DNA from 2 places in the Cupriavidus sp. HY129 genome. Region 2 is predicted to be linked to the other one. Evidence: riboswitches for the same ligand, from Rfam matches in the RefSeq annotation. Region 2 holds a riboswitch; the other holds the start of a gene.
The links. A riboswitch is a leader RNA that binds a small molecule or an ion and turns the genes downstream of it on or off. The one in region 2 is predicted to bind glycine.
Positions count from the first base shown of each region.

Region 1: linked by a shared signal. The riboswitch ahead of K6G35_RS20985 (D-amino acid dehydrogenase) and the one ahead of gcvT (glycine cleavage system aminomethyltransferase GcvT) in region 2 are both predicted to bind glycine.

Region 1 covers NZ_CP083255.1:1,027,863-1,034,455, forward strand. Annotated here, with positions in the region: gene K6G35_RS20975 (diguanylate cyclase domain-containing protein) at 83-1,675, shown strand; tRNA gene K6G35_RS20980 (tRNA-Leu) at 1,752-1,838, shown strand; gene K6G35_RS20985 (D-amino acid dehydrogenase) at 2,054-3,322, opposite strand; glycine riboswitch at 3,496-3,595, opposite strand; gene K6G35_RS20990 (cytochrome b/b6 domain-containing protein) at 3,630-4,184, opposite strand; gene K6G35_RS20995 (PepSY domain-containing protein) at 4,187-4,453, opposite strand; gene K6G35_RS21000 (DUF190 domain-containing protein) at 4,662-4,985, shown strand; gene K6G35_RS21005 (aminotransferase-like domain-containing protein) at 4,995-6,218, opposite strand; gene K6G35_RS21010 (DUF1338 domain-containing protein) at 6,248-6,593, opposite strand, start outside.
Region 2 covers NZ_CP083254.1:3,421,601-3,428,193, reverse strand. Annotated here, with positions in the region: gene K6G35_RS15805 (L-serine ammonia-lyase) at 1-226, opposite strand, end outside; gene gcvP (aminomethyl-transferring glycine dehydrogenase) at 406-3,330, opposite strand; gene gcvH (glycine cleavage system protein GcvH) at 3,417-3,797, opposite strand; gene gcvT (glycine cleavage system aminomethyltransferase GcvT) at 3,901-5,028, opposite strand; glycine riboswitch at 5,136-5,255, opposite strand; glycine riboswitch at 5,277-5,364, opposite strand; gene K6G35_RS15785 (YMGG-like glycine zipper-containing protein) at 5,519-5,740, opposite strand; gene K6G35_RS15780 (UvrD-helicase domain-containing protein) at 6,033-6,593, shown strand, end outside.

The DNA of each region.
Region 1 (6,593 bases), on a different replicon from region 2:
CGCCAGTGTCGGACTGCGCAAGCCTATAATGGTTCGCCCCGCACAGCCAGTCGGGGCCCCGATCTGGTTCGGCCGACCTTCCATGCCATCGTATCCTCTCGTCCTTTGTCTGACCATCGCCGTGGTGTGCAGCGTGGGCATGGCCATTGCCGCCTGGCCGCGCCGTGACGACCCTACGGTCAGGGCGTTCCTGCTGCTGGCCGGGGGCGTGGTGGTCTGGAGCGGCGGACGGCTGCTCGAGATCAGCGAATCGGACATGGCTGGGCGGATCTTCTGGGCCAAGCTCCAGTACCTCGGGATCGTGGCCGTGCCAATTGGCTGGCTCGTGGCGATGATCCATGTCAGCCGGCCGCATTTCGTGGTGCCCTGGTCGAAGCTATGGGTGCCCGTGATGGCGGCCGTCCTGTCGGTCGTGCTCGTGTTTACCAATGAGCGCCACCATCTGGTCTGGACCTCGATCGAACTGATGCCCCCCGGTGTATCACCCGGCGCTGTGTTCCACCACGGCATCGGCTACACGATCATGGCGGCGTGGACCTATGCGCTGCTCGGACTGAGCCTGTACTTCCTCATCACGGCCAAGGTGCCGAACGCGGCGTTGTCGGTGCGCGGACGGAACATCCTGGCGTGCGGCCTGGCGCTGCCGCTGGTCTTTCATCTCGCCTATCTGGAACGCCTGACCGGCCCGCTCGGCGGTGATCTCACACCGGCCACGTTCTCGGTCATGACGGTGCTGGTCTGGTTCTGTGCGCTGCGATCGCATCTGGACGATGTCGGGCACTACGCGCGGCTGCGTGTTTTCGACACTATCCGCGAAGGCTGCGTGATCCTCGGCCTGGACGGCACCATCGTCGAGTTCAACCCCGCGGCGGCGCGCATGTTGCCGGAACTGGCGCAAGGCGAGGTGGCGCCTGCCACGTGGCAGGACTTGCTGTCTTTGCCGACCACGGCCGAAGACGTCGGCACGAATCCCGGGATTCCCCAGGGCGCGCAGTACGAACTGACGGTGGAGCCCGTTTGCCGGATGGATGGCAAGCCAATCGGCAGGCTCGTGTTCATGCGCGACATCAGCCGCTATCAGTCGCGCGAGCAGGCGCTGGCCATGCAGCTTGGGCAGACCGCGCAGGAGTTGTCGCGCGCCCAGGCGGACCTCGACGTCGATGCCCTGACCGGCATTCCGAATCGCCGCTACTTCCAGCGCGAGTCGCATGCCGCGGTGACACGCGCCTACGAACGCGGCACGGAAATCGGCCTGCTGATTCTGGATGTCGACCTGTTCAAGCAGTTCAACGATCTCTATGGCCATCCGCGTGGCGATGAGTGCCTGCGGCAGGTCGCGACGGCCTTGACCTGCGTGCTCGACGGCACGCAGTTTTGCGCCCGCCTGGGTGGCGAGGAGTTTGCCGTGGTGCTGCCGGATTCCACGTCCGAGGAGACGAGAACCATCGCGCGCCGGATGGTGGCAGCGGTGCGCGAGCTGGGCATTCCCCACCACGGCACGCCGGTGCAGCCGTTCGTGACGATCAGCGTCGGCGCGGTCTGCGCCGTGCCCGACGCGCCGCGCCTCGAGCCACTGCTGCATCGCGCCGACAGCGCCATGTACCGCGCCAAGCGGGCGGGCCGGAACCGCTACGTGGTCGATGGCGGGCTCTACCTGGAACTGCGCGGCAACTGACCCGGAATGAATTCGCGAGAATTCACACAGGGGCTTGCAAATTCCACAGGCTTCTGTAGAATTCGCGGCTCGCATCGCCCAGATGGCGGAATTGGTAGACGCACTAGGTTCAGGTCCTAGCGGTGGCAACACTGTGGAGGTTCGAGTCCTCTTCTGGGCACCAGATTCGAAAAGCCCCGCGCAAGCGGGGCTTTTTTCGTTCTCCGCCCGGAAAGAAAGGCCCTTGAGGGCCTTTCGCGAGGACGAGAAAAGGTTGCGCTTGCAAGCGCAACCCGGGGTCGCGCATGGGTGACCGAGTCCTCTTCTGGGCACCAGATTCGAAAAGCCCCGCGCAAGCGGGGCTTTTTTCGTTTCTACGCCCGGAAAGAAAGGCTTCCCTCAGCCGTTGCCCACCACCAATCCGCCAACGCCCACGCGCCCTTGCTGCTCCGTAGCGGCGTGGCGCACGACATCCCCCACCATCTCGGCCGTCACGGCGGACAGCGTCCAGCCCAGATGCCCATGCCCTGTGTTGTAGAACACGTTAGCGGCATGGCCCCGACCGACGCGCGGCATCATGTTTGGCATCATCGGTCGCAACCCCGCCCAGGGCACCACGCTGCGGGTGCTGACGCCGGGGAAGCAAGCATGGACCCAGTCGATCAGCGGACGGATGCGATCGGCGCGGATGTCGCGGTCGACGCCATTGAACTCTGCGGTGCCGGCTATGCGGAATCGGTCCACGCCCAGACGGCTGGTGACAAGCTTGGTTTCGTCGTCGAGCAGGCTGACCGTGGGCGCCGAGGCCTGGCTTTCGGCGTCGTTGAGGTTGACCGTGATCGAATAGCCCTTGACCGGGTAGATGTTCACGCGGTCTCCGAGTTGGCGCGCGAATTCGCGGCTGGCAACGCCGGCGCAGACGACCACGGCGTCGAATTCGCGTGATGTCGTCTGGCCATCGTCAGCCGAGACGATCGTCACTCGCCGGCCGCTGGTCGACACGGCGCTCACGTCCTGGTTGTAGAGCATCTGCACGCCCAGTCTGCGCGCCGCCGCAGCGATACCAGTGGTGAACTTGTGGATGTCGCCGGTAGAGTCGCTTTCGGTGTAGTAGCCGCCGTAGTACCGGCCTGCCAGCGTCGGCTCGATGCTTCGCATCTCGTCCGGGGTCACCGCGCGCCGTTCGAGTCCGCCTTCGGTGAGCAGCTTCGAGACTTGCCCTGCGTGATCGAAGCCCGCCTTGTCCCGATAGATATGCAGGATGCCGCGCCGCTTGAGGTCGAAGTCGATGCCCTCCGCCTCCGCCCACGCAAACAGGTGCTGGCGCGCGGCAATGGCAAGCCGCGTGGTCTCCACCGTGTTGCGGCGGTAATGCGGGATCGATGCGATGAACTCGGCGAACCAGCTCAGCTTGTGCCAGGTCGGACGCGGATTGACGAGCAGCGGCGCGTCATTGCGCAGCATCCACTTCAGGCCCTTGGCCAGCGTGGACCAGTGCGTCCAGACTTCCGCGTTGGAGGCGGAGAGCTGTCCGCCGTTGGCGAACGAGGTTTCCATGGCCGCATAGCGGTGCCGTTCGAACAGGGTGACGGAGAACCCGCGTTTGGCCAGGGCGTAGGCCGTCGTGGCGCCGGTGATGCCGCCGCCGATCACTGCAATGGATTTCATGTCGAAGGTCTTTCAGGACGTCGTGGGATGGCAGTCCGCCGCGCACCATGCGCGGTTGCGGACGCCCCCTCTGTCCTTGACCTGAGAGATTCGCGGCACACGAACAATACGCGTGCCGCTTGCTCCTTCGGTACCGCCGGCTGACGTGCAAGCCGGGGTTCTTCAGAGTTCAATGGCGGGTACCGGTCCTTTTGCCTGAGAGTTTCCGGGGCGGTTGCTCCTTCGGCGCTGTGTCGGCCGGGCGGCTGGCACAGACTCTCCCGATACACGCGGGGTAAAACGATGGCAACTATGCCATATAAATCCGCTAGCGGTGCGGATCACCTGGCTTGCGCCCCGTGATCATGGCAGCGACGAGGTTCTCGCGGCCCTTGATGCTCATGACGATGGCCGCGGCCACATGCAGGATCACCAGCGCCAGCAGCCCGTTCGCCAGCCAGCGATGGATGTCGACTGGCAAATCCTCGCCCCAGAACGCATCGAGACGCGAGATCCAGCCGGTGACCGCCAGCGCCAGGATCAGCGCCCACATGGCCAGCATGGCGACGGCGCCCAGCGGCGTATGGCTGACATACCGCGGCGCGCGGCCGGCGACCAGTGCCTTGCCATAAGCCAGCATGGCGGACGGACGTGGCAGCCATGTGCGGAAACGCGCAGGCTGGCTGCCGATGAAGCCCCACAAGACCCGGAACAGCACCAGCCCCGCGGCGATGTAGCCGAGGGTCCGGTGCACCTTGTCTCCGGAGTCCTGGACGAGGTCAAAGCAGACGATGGCCGCCACGCTCCAGTGCGTGAAGCGCACGACCACGTCCCAGACGCGAATCGTGTCGGGGGCGTTCGTCCGGTCCGCGGGCGCCGACATGCTTAGCTGCCGATTTCCGATTTGACGATTTCAAGCGTCTTGGTGTCGAAGTAGATCTCGGCCTTCTTGCCATCCTTGGTCGTGCCGTAGATCTCGTAGCAATTGCCGTCCACCTTGAACTTCTTGATGTTGTAGCCCTGTTCCTGGATCTTGGCCTTGGCATCGGCTTCCGGCATCCATTCGGATTTCGGGTGCTTGGCGCAGTTGGCGCCGGCGAAAGCGGCGGTCGAGAACACTCCGGCAACGAGGAAAGCGGCAATCTTCTGCATGAACTTCTCCGGCAATGAGCCCCGCAAGGGGCGATGGCGGCATCCTAACTCAGAATGAGAGCCATTCTCAACACTGGGTTTCCCAGGGGGTGTCGGGCGCTCGCGGCCCAGCGGCTGGTCTTGGACCATTGCAGTCACCTGGCATACGATGAAACTGCCACGTGGGGGGCTCCAGCTTCTGGCCAATCCGGACCCGCAGGGAGATGTCATGCAGGGCTATCAACTCACCTTCTACACCCAGGAAGGTCGGCGCTATCACGGCAAGCAGCTATCGCACTGGCTGATGCAGGTGATGCGGGAGATGCAGATTCGCGGCGCCACGCACACGGTGGCGGCGGAGGGAATCGGGCACGACCATCGCTTCCACTCCTGGCACTTCATCGAACTTGCCGATCGGCCGGAAGAGGTGACTGTGGTTGCCACGGTCGAAGAGGTGGAGGCGCTGCTGGAGCGCCTGCGTCACGAAGACATCCGCCTGTTCTATGCGAAGACGCCGGTCGAGTTCGGCTTCGTCGGCACGCTCGATATCTGAGCGCCTGGCTCAGGCCGGATTGATGACGGATACCCCGGCACGCGCCGCGGCCCGGGCAAGCCGCGCCACGCCTTCCTCGATCTGCGCCGGATCGGCGCCCACGAACGACAGCCGGAACGCGGGGCGCGCGCGACGCTCGGCATAAAAGCCGGCACCCGGCACGAACAGCACTTTCTCTGCGATGGCATGGGGCAGCAGCGCCGCCGCGTCGTCGATGCCATCCACGGATACCCACAGGAACATGCCACCGGCGGGATCCGCAAACCGGATGCGCGTGCCGAACGCCTGGCGCAACGCCGTCGTCAGCCGATCGCGCTTGTCGCGGTAGACCGCCACTTCCCGCCCGACCTGCGCGGGCAGGTTTCCGGCCTGAAGGTAGTGCGCGGCGGTCAGTTGCAGCCATGGCGGCGTGCACAGGTCCGACACCTGCTTGGCGATCACCGCGCGACGCACGATCTCCGGCGCGGCCACCATCCAGCCCAGCCGCAGTCCTGGCGCCAGCGTCTTCGACAGGCTCGCGAGATGCACGAGCCACGGGCGCGCGCCGGGTACCTGATTGCAAAGCGCGAGCAGCGACGGCGGCGGCGGACCGTCGAAGCACAGCGCGCCGTAAGGATCGTCCTCGACCAGCACGATCCCGTGCTGTGCCACCAGTTCCAGCAATTGAAGCCGGCGCGCGGGTGACAGCGTGGCGCCGGTTGGATTGGCGAAGGTCGGCACCGTGTAGATCATGCGCGGACGTGCCGGCGCGTCCGCGAGCATCGCCTCCAGTGCGTCGACGTTCATGCCGTCATGGTCAGACGGCACGCCGCGCACGTCAGCGCCGGCCAGCCGCAGTGCCTGCAGCGTGGCCGAGTAGGTGGGTTCTTCCACCAGCACAAGGCTGCCCGGCTCCACCAGCGCGCGCACGAGAAAATCGAAGCCCTGCTGCGAGCCGCTGGTGACCAGCAGTTCGTCCAGGGCGACGGCCGCGCCACGCTCCGCCATCAGGGCCGCCAGCGCCTGGCGCAGCGCAGGCGTGCCCTCCGTCGCACCGTACTGCAGGCACTCGGCAGGACGTTCACGCAATGCCTGCGCGGATGCCGCGCCGATGCCTTCCACGTCGAACAACGCGGCGGACGGATAGCCGCCAGCGAACGAGATCATCTCCGGGTCGGAGAGATACTTGAACAGCTCGCGGATCGGCGAGCCTTGCGGCTCGCGTAGCGCGGGAACGAAGGGGTAGGCGGTCATGGCGCGCTCGTGGTTGCGGACGTCGTGCTTCAGCAGGCCGCGGCGGTCATCTTGAAGATGCCCTGCGCATTGCCGGCGTCGAAGCCCAGGTCCGTGCGCGTGATGGCCTGTGCCTCGTCGACGTAGCGATCGCGCGTGATGAACTCGTAGAACGAACCCGGTACCTCGCGCACCACCTCGTCACCGCTGGCGCCAACGAACGCGCGGCGAACCGGATCGGCGCGGAACGCGGTCTGCTTCACGCGGCCGCTTTGCGACACCTCGACCTTTTCCTTCATAGGGCGGCCCACACGCTTCTGTTCGTCCGATACCGCGAAGACGTCCTCCACGCGGTCGGTGGCGTGGTTGAATGCATTCCCTTCGGTGGCGATCCAC
Region 2 (6,593 bases):
GCGCTTCCCCCATCAGGCCCAGGATCACGCCCTTGTCGGTGCCGTGTCCCTTGCCCGTCGCACCCAGCGAGCCATACAACTCCACGCGCACACTGGCCACCTGCGGCAGCAGCCCGTCACGCTCCAGCCCGTGGGCAAACATCAGGGCGGCGCGCATCGGGCCGACGGTATGCGAACTGGACGGGCCAATGCCCACCTTGAACAGATCGAAGACGCTGACTGCCACGGCTGACTCCTGAGATGTGCCGTAAAAGTAAGACTACCCGGCACTCCTGCGCGAGGGCGGTGCCGCAGAGCCGCTTACAAAACGAAGCGAAGCGGTTCTGGCTAGGCGCGCGGCCGCGGACAGTACAAGTGGTACGGCAAGGCCGCGCAACGACGCCAGAATCGTTTTTTAAGCGGGTCTCAGTCTTCAGCGTACTCGCTTAGTGGTACGCACGAGCAGAACAGATTGCGGTCGCCGTACACGTTGTCCGCGCGGCCAACCGGTGGCCAGTACTTCTGCGTGCGCAGCGATGCCACCGGGTAGGCGGCTTCCTCGCGCGTGTACTTGTGGTTCCACTTGTCGCTGACGACCACAGCGGCCGTGTGCGGCGCGTGCCTGAGCGGGTTGTCTTCGCGATCGAAGCTGCCGTCCTCGACACGCGCGATCTCGCCGCGGATGGCGATCATCGCGTCGATGAAGCGGTCGAGCTCGTGCAGTGCCTCGCTCTCGGTCGGCTCGATCATCAGCGTGCCCGGCACCGGGAAGCTCATGGTCGGCGCGTGGAAGCCGTAGTCCATCAGGCGCTTGGCCACGTCCTCGTTGCTGATGCCGGTGGCCTTCTGCAACGGGCGCAGATCCAGGATGCACTCGTGCGCCACCAGGCCGTGCTGGCCCGTGTAGAGCACCGGGAAGTGCGGCGACAGACGCCGGGCCACGTAGTTGGCCGTCAGGATCGCGTTCTCGGTGGCGGCGGTCAGGCCGGCCGAGCCCATCATCGCGATATACATCCACGAAATCGGCAGGATGCTGGCCGAGCCGAACGGCGCGGCCGAGACACCACCGATGCCGTTCTCGTCACGACGATAGCCGACGCTGTCCTGGTTCGGCAGGAAGTCCGCCAGATGCGCGCCCACTGCCACCGGGCCGACGCCCGGGCCGCCACCGCCGTGCGGAATGCAGAACGTCTTGTGCAAGTTCAGGTGGGACACGTCGCCACCGAACTGGCCCGGCGCGGCCACGCCGACCATCGCGTTCATGTTCGCGCCGTCAACGTAGACCTGCCCGCCGTGCTTGTGCACGATGTCGCAGATCTGCTGCACGCCCTGCTCGAACACGCCGTGCGTGGACGGGTAGGTGATCATGATCGCGGCCAGGTTCTTGCTGTGCTGCTCGGCCTTCTTGGCCAGATCTTCCAGATCGACGTTGCCGTTCTCGTCGCAGGCCACCACCACCACCTTCATGCCGGCCATCTGCGCCGACGCCGGGTTGGTGCCGTGCGCGGACGACGGGATCAGGCAGATATCGCGATGGCTTTCGCCACGGCTGGCGTGATAGGCGTGGATGATCAGCAGGCCCGCGTACTCGCCCTGCGAGCCGGCGTTCGGCTGCAGGCTTACCGCGGCGTAGCCGGTGGCGGCGCACAGCATCGCCTCAAGCTGGTCGATCATTTCGCGATAGCCGACGGTCTGGTCGAGCGGCGCGAACGGGTGGATGTTGCTGAACTCGGGCCACGTCACCGGGATCATCTCGCTGGTGGCGTTGAGCTTCATGGTGCAGGAGCCCAGCGGGATCATCGTGCGGTCGAGCGCGAGGTCCTTGTCGGCGAGCGCGCGCAGGTAACGCAGCATCTCGTGCTCGGCGTGGTGCGTGTTGAACACCGGGTGCGTGAGGTACGCGCTCTGGCGCGCCAGCGTCGCCGGGAAGCCGTCCTGCACCGAGGCCTCGATCGTGTCGAAGTCGGGCACGGCCTTGCCGTGCGCGAAGATTTCCCACAGCGCGATCACGTCGTCGCGCGATGCGGTTTCATCGAACGAGATGCCGATGCGCGTGGCGTCCACGTGGCGCAGATTGATGCCACGGGCCGTCGCCGATGCGTGGAACGCGTCGGTGTTGAAGCCGGTCTCCAGCGTCAGCGTGTCGAAGAACGTAGCGTTCAGCGGCGTGTGACCCAGCGTCTTCAGGCCGGCGGCCAGCGTGGCGGTCAGGCGATGCACGCGCTGGGCGATGCGCTTGAGGCCCTGCGGACCATGGTAGACCGCATACATCGACGCCATCACGGCCAGCAAGACCTGCGCCGTACAGATGTTCGACGTCGCCTTCTCGCGACGGATGTGCTGTTCGCGCGTCTGCAGCGCCAGGCGATAGGCCTTGTTGCCTTGCGCGTCGATCGTCACACCGACCAGACGGCCCGGCATCGAGCGCTTGAATTCATCTTTCACGGCCATGTAGCCCGCGTGCGGGCCACCGAAGCCGAGCGGCACGCCAAAGCGCTGCGAGTTGCCCACAGTCACGTCTGCGCCCCATTCGCCCGGCGCGGCGATCAGCGTCAGCGCCAGCAGGTCGGCAGCGGCCACGACGCGACCACCGGAGGCGTGCACGGCTTCGGCAATTGCGCGGTAGTCGGCCACATCGCCATTCACGCCCGGGTATTGCAGGAGCACGCCAAAGGCATGGGCCTGCGCGGCGTCAGCGGCGGGGCCGACCTTGACCTCGATGCCGAGCGGCAGGGCGCGCGTGCGAACCACTTCCAGCGTTTGCGGCAGGACGTCTTCAGCCACGTAGAACGTGTTAGATGCGTGCTTGTTCACGCGCTGCAGCAGCGTCATCGCCTCGGCGGCGGCGGTGCCTTCGTCGAGCATCGACGCGTTGGCGATATCCAGGCCGGTCAGATCGGTGATCATCTGCTGGAAGTTCAGCATCGCTTCCAGACGGCCTTGCGAGATTTCGGGCTGGTACGGCGTGTACGCGGTGTACCACGCCGGGTTCTCGAAGATGTTGCGCAGGATGACGCCCGGCGTGAGCGTGTTGTAGTAGCCCTGGCCAATGAAGCTCTTGAGCACACGGTTCTTGCCCGCCAGCGCGCGCAGGCGGCCGAGCGCGGCCTCCTCGGTCAGCGGTGCGGTGAATTCGCCCAGCGACATGCCGTCACGGCGGCGGATCGCGGCGGGTACCACGGCGTCGATCAGCGCGGCGCGGCTCTCGAAACCGAGCACCTTGAGCATGTGTTGCTGTTCGGCGGAATCGGGGCCGATATGACGGGCGGCGAAGGCGTCGCGCGCCTCCAGTTCGGCCAGCGTGGGCCGGGCACCTTGGGCGGCAGCGTTCATGGGGAGCGGGGCGTTCATGGCAAGGAATCTCGTGGGGGGCGCGGCGGCAGGTGGTCAGCCTGGCCGCCGCGTTTGCGGCATCGAATCAGTCAGGGTGTCGGGGCTCAGGCGCCGACGCTGGCCTTGTAGGCGTCGGCACTCATCAGGCCGTTCACGTCGTCGCTGTTGGCCGGCTTCAGCTTGAACAGCCAGGCGTCGAACGCATTGGCGTTGACCGATTCCGGCGAGGCCGAGGCGGCTTCGTTCACGGCGATCACTTCGCCAGCCACCGGGGCGTAGATGTCGGAGGCGGCCTTTACCGATTCCACCACGGCAAGCGCGTCACCGGCGCCGACCGACTTGCCCACTTCGGGCAGTTCCAGGAAGACGATGTCGCCGAGCGCGTCCTGCGCGTGATCGGTGATGCCGATCGTCAGCGTGCCGTCGGACTCGACGCGCACCCATTCGTGCGACTCGGTGTACTTCAGGTCAGCGGGGAAATTCATTGAGGTTCTCCGGAATGCAGTGTGTTTCTTGTTTCAGGCATCCCCCTGGCTGGCCCGCCGGGGGAATGTAAGGGCGACCGTTGGTGTGAAGCCGGGCGATGCCTCAGCTCACGAGTGCCTTGCCATTGCGCACAAACGGCAGTTTAACCACAGTCGCGGTCAGTTTGCGGTCGCGAATCTCCACCTGCACCTCGGTGCCGGGGGCAATGTCGCGGGGAAGGCGGGCAAAGGCGATTGATTGCGCCAGCGACGGGCTGAACGTGCCGCTGGTGATTTCGCCGTCGCCGGCCGGGGTGATGACTTTCTGGTGCGCGCGCAGCACGCCACCCTTGTCTCGCAGGATCAGGCCGGCGAAGGTCTTTTGCTGGCCACTGGCCAGCAGCGCCGACTTGCCGATGAAGTTGCGCTCGCTTTGCAGGTCGACGGTCCACGACAGTCCCGCATCGAGCGGCGAGGTGTGGATATCCATGTCCTGGCCGTACAGGTTCATGCCGGCTTCCAGCCGCAGCGTGTCGCGCGCGCCGAGTCCGGCGGGACGCACGCCCGAGGCGGACAGCTTTTCCCAGATGCCCGCGACGTTCTCCGCCGGCACAACGAGTTCGAAGCCATCTTCACCGGTGTAGCCGGTACGGGCCACCATCAGTTCACCCATCTCGGCGTCGTGCACCACCACCGCGTTGAAAGGCTTGAGCGTGTCGGCGGGCTGGGTCGACGGGAATGCGTCGTACACCTTCTGGCGCGCGTTCGGACCCTGCACTGCAACAATGGCCAGCTTGCTCACGCCGGCCGGGGCCACGTCGCCACGGCGCGGGGTGATCGTCACGCCGCTGCCGGTGGCCGTGTTGCGGGACTGGATCCATTCGATGTCGCCGACGGCCGTGCTGGCGTTGACCACCAGGCGGAACCGGTCCTCGGCAAAGAAGTAGACGATCAGGTCGTCGATGACGCCGCCTTTCTCGTCGAGCATGCACGAATAGAGCGCCTTGCCCGGCGTTTGCAGCTTGTCGATGTTGTTGGCCAGCAGGCCGCGCAGGAAGGCGCGCGTGTGGGTGCCGCTCAGGTCCACCACGCACATGTGGGAGACGTCGAACATGCCGGCGTCGGCGCGTACCGCGTTGTGTTCCTCGATCTGGGAGCCGTAGTTGACGGGCATGTCCCAACCGCCGAAGTCGACCATGCGGGCGCCGAGGGCGCGGTGGATGGCGTTGAGGGGCGTGGCCTGGAGCGTCATGGATGTCCTTGGGGGCGCTCGGTTCGAAAACCGTGGTTCGAAAACGAAAAAAGGGTCATCCGCCGCAGCGTCCGGTCGCGCCAATGCGCTACCAGTCCGCTGCCGCGGATGACCCCTCTGTCCTCGATACCTGAGAGATTACGAAGCGTGGTGCTTCGTGCGCCCCTTCGGTGGACATGCTCACCATTGCCTTGCAATAGCGGATGTCGCTCTCCAGAGTGCGGCATGCATTGTGTGCATGTTGCATGCCGATCCAGCCAGTCCATGGTGCCTGAGAGTTTTCGGGTGATACCCCTTCGGCGGCGCAATCGCTGCGCGCTCTCCCGGCCGGATGCGCGTGAATGTACGGGACCGGTCTGCCTTTGTCAAACCTCGTGCGGCAGGCCCGGTCCCGTGCGTGGTCGCCCGTTGCGGGCGGCCCTCGCCAACCTGTCAGTGGCCGTCATCGCGCCCGGTAACAGGCCCTTGATGAGCGGCCCTGGGACAACCCTTAGTGACCCTTGGTCGTGACGTTACCGATCACGCCACCCACGGCGGCGCCGCCGAGCGTGCCCAGCGGGCTGCCTTCGGTCAGTACGGCGCCACCCACGGCACCGACGCCCGCGCCGATCGCCGTGTTGCGCTGCTTCGGCGTCATGTCGGCGCAGCCGCCAAAGGCAGCAAGCGTGACACCAATCAGTGTGAGCTTCGAAATCGTGCGGAACGTAGTCATATGGCCTCCAGTGCTTTGTTGTCGACATGCGGTACTGCCACGCGCGCCAGCCATACCGGCACGCTGTGAAAAGTGAGAGGCCGATGCCGTGCCCGGGTGCCCGCGGCTTACGATTGTTACGGGCTCGAAACGCTTGCCGTAGGACGGTCTCCGACACACGTGCAGGGTGCGACCAGACACGAGGCGCGTGACACGAGGCACGTGTTAACATCGCCAGCTTTGGCGCACCGGCTCCGGTGTGCTTCATCCGCGCCTTTTCGGCCGATCCTGGCCAATCCTCATCAAAGATCACATGTCCCACGGGCTCAATTCCGCGCAATCCGAAGCCGTTCGCTATCTCGACGGGCCATGCCTCGTCCTGGCGGGTGCCGGATCGGGCAAGACGCGCGTGATCACGCAGAAGATCGCGCACCTGATCGAGGACAAGGGGTTCGAGCCGCGCCACATCGCCGCCGTCACGTTCACCAACAAGGCGGCCAAGGAGATGCAGGAGCGCATCGGCAAGCTGATGGAGGGCAAGACCACGCGCGAGGGCAAGCGGATTCCGCTCAAGCAACTCACGGTCTGCACGTTCCATTCGCTCGGCGTGCAGATCCTGCGCATGGAAGCCGAGCACCTTGGCCTGAAGCCGCAGTTCTCGATCATGGATTCCGATGACTGCTTCGGTCTGGTGCAGGAGCAGCTTGGCACCACGGACAAGAAGCTGATCCGCAGCGTGCAGAGCACGATCTCGCTGTGGAAAAACGGCATGATCGACCCGGAGACGGCGCTCGCGCAGGCGAGCGATGCCGACGAGCACCAGGCCGCGATGGTGTATCGCAATTACGTGGCCACGCTGCACGCTTACCAGGCG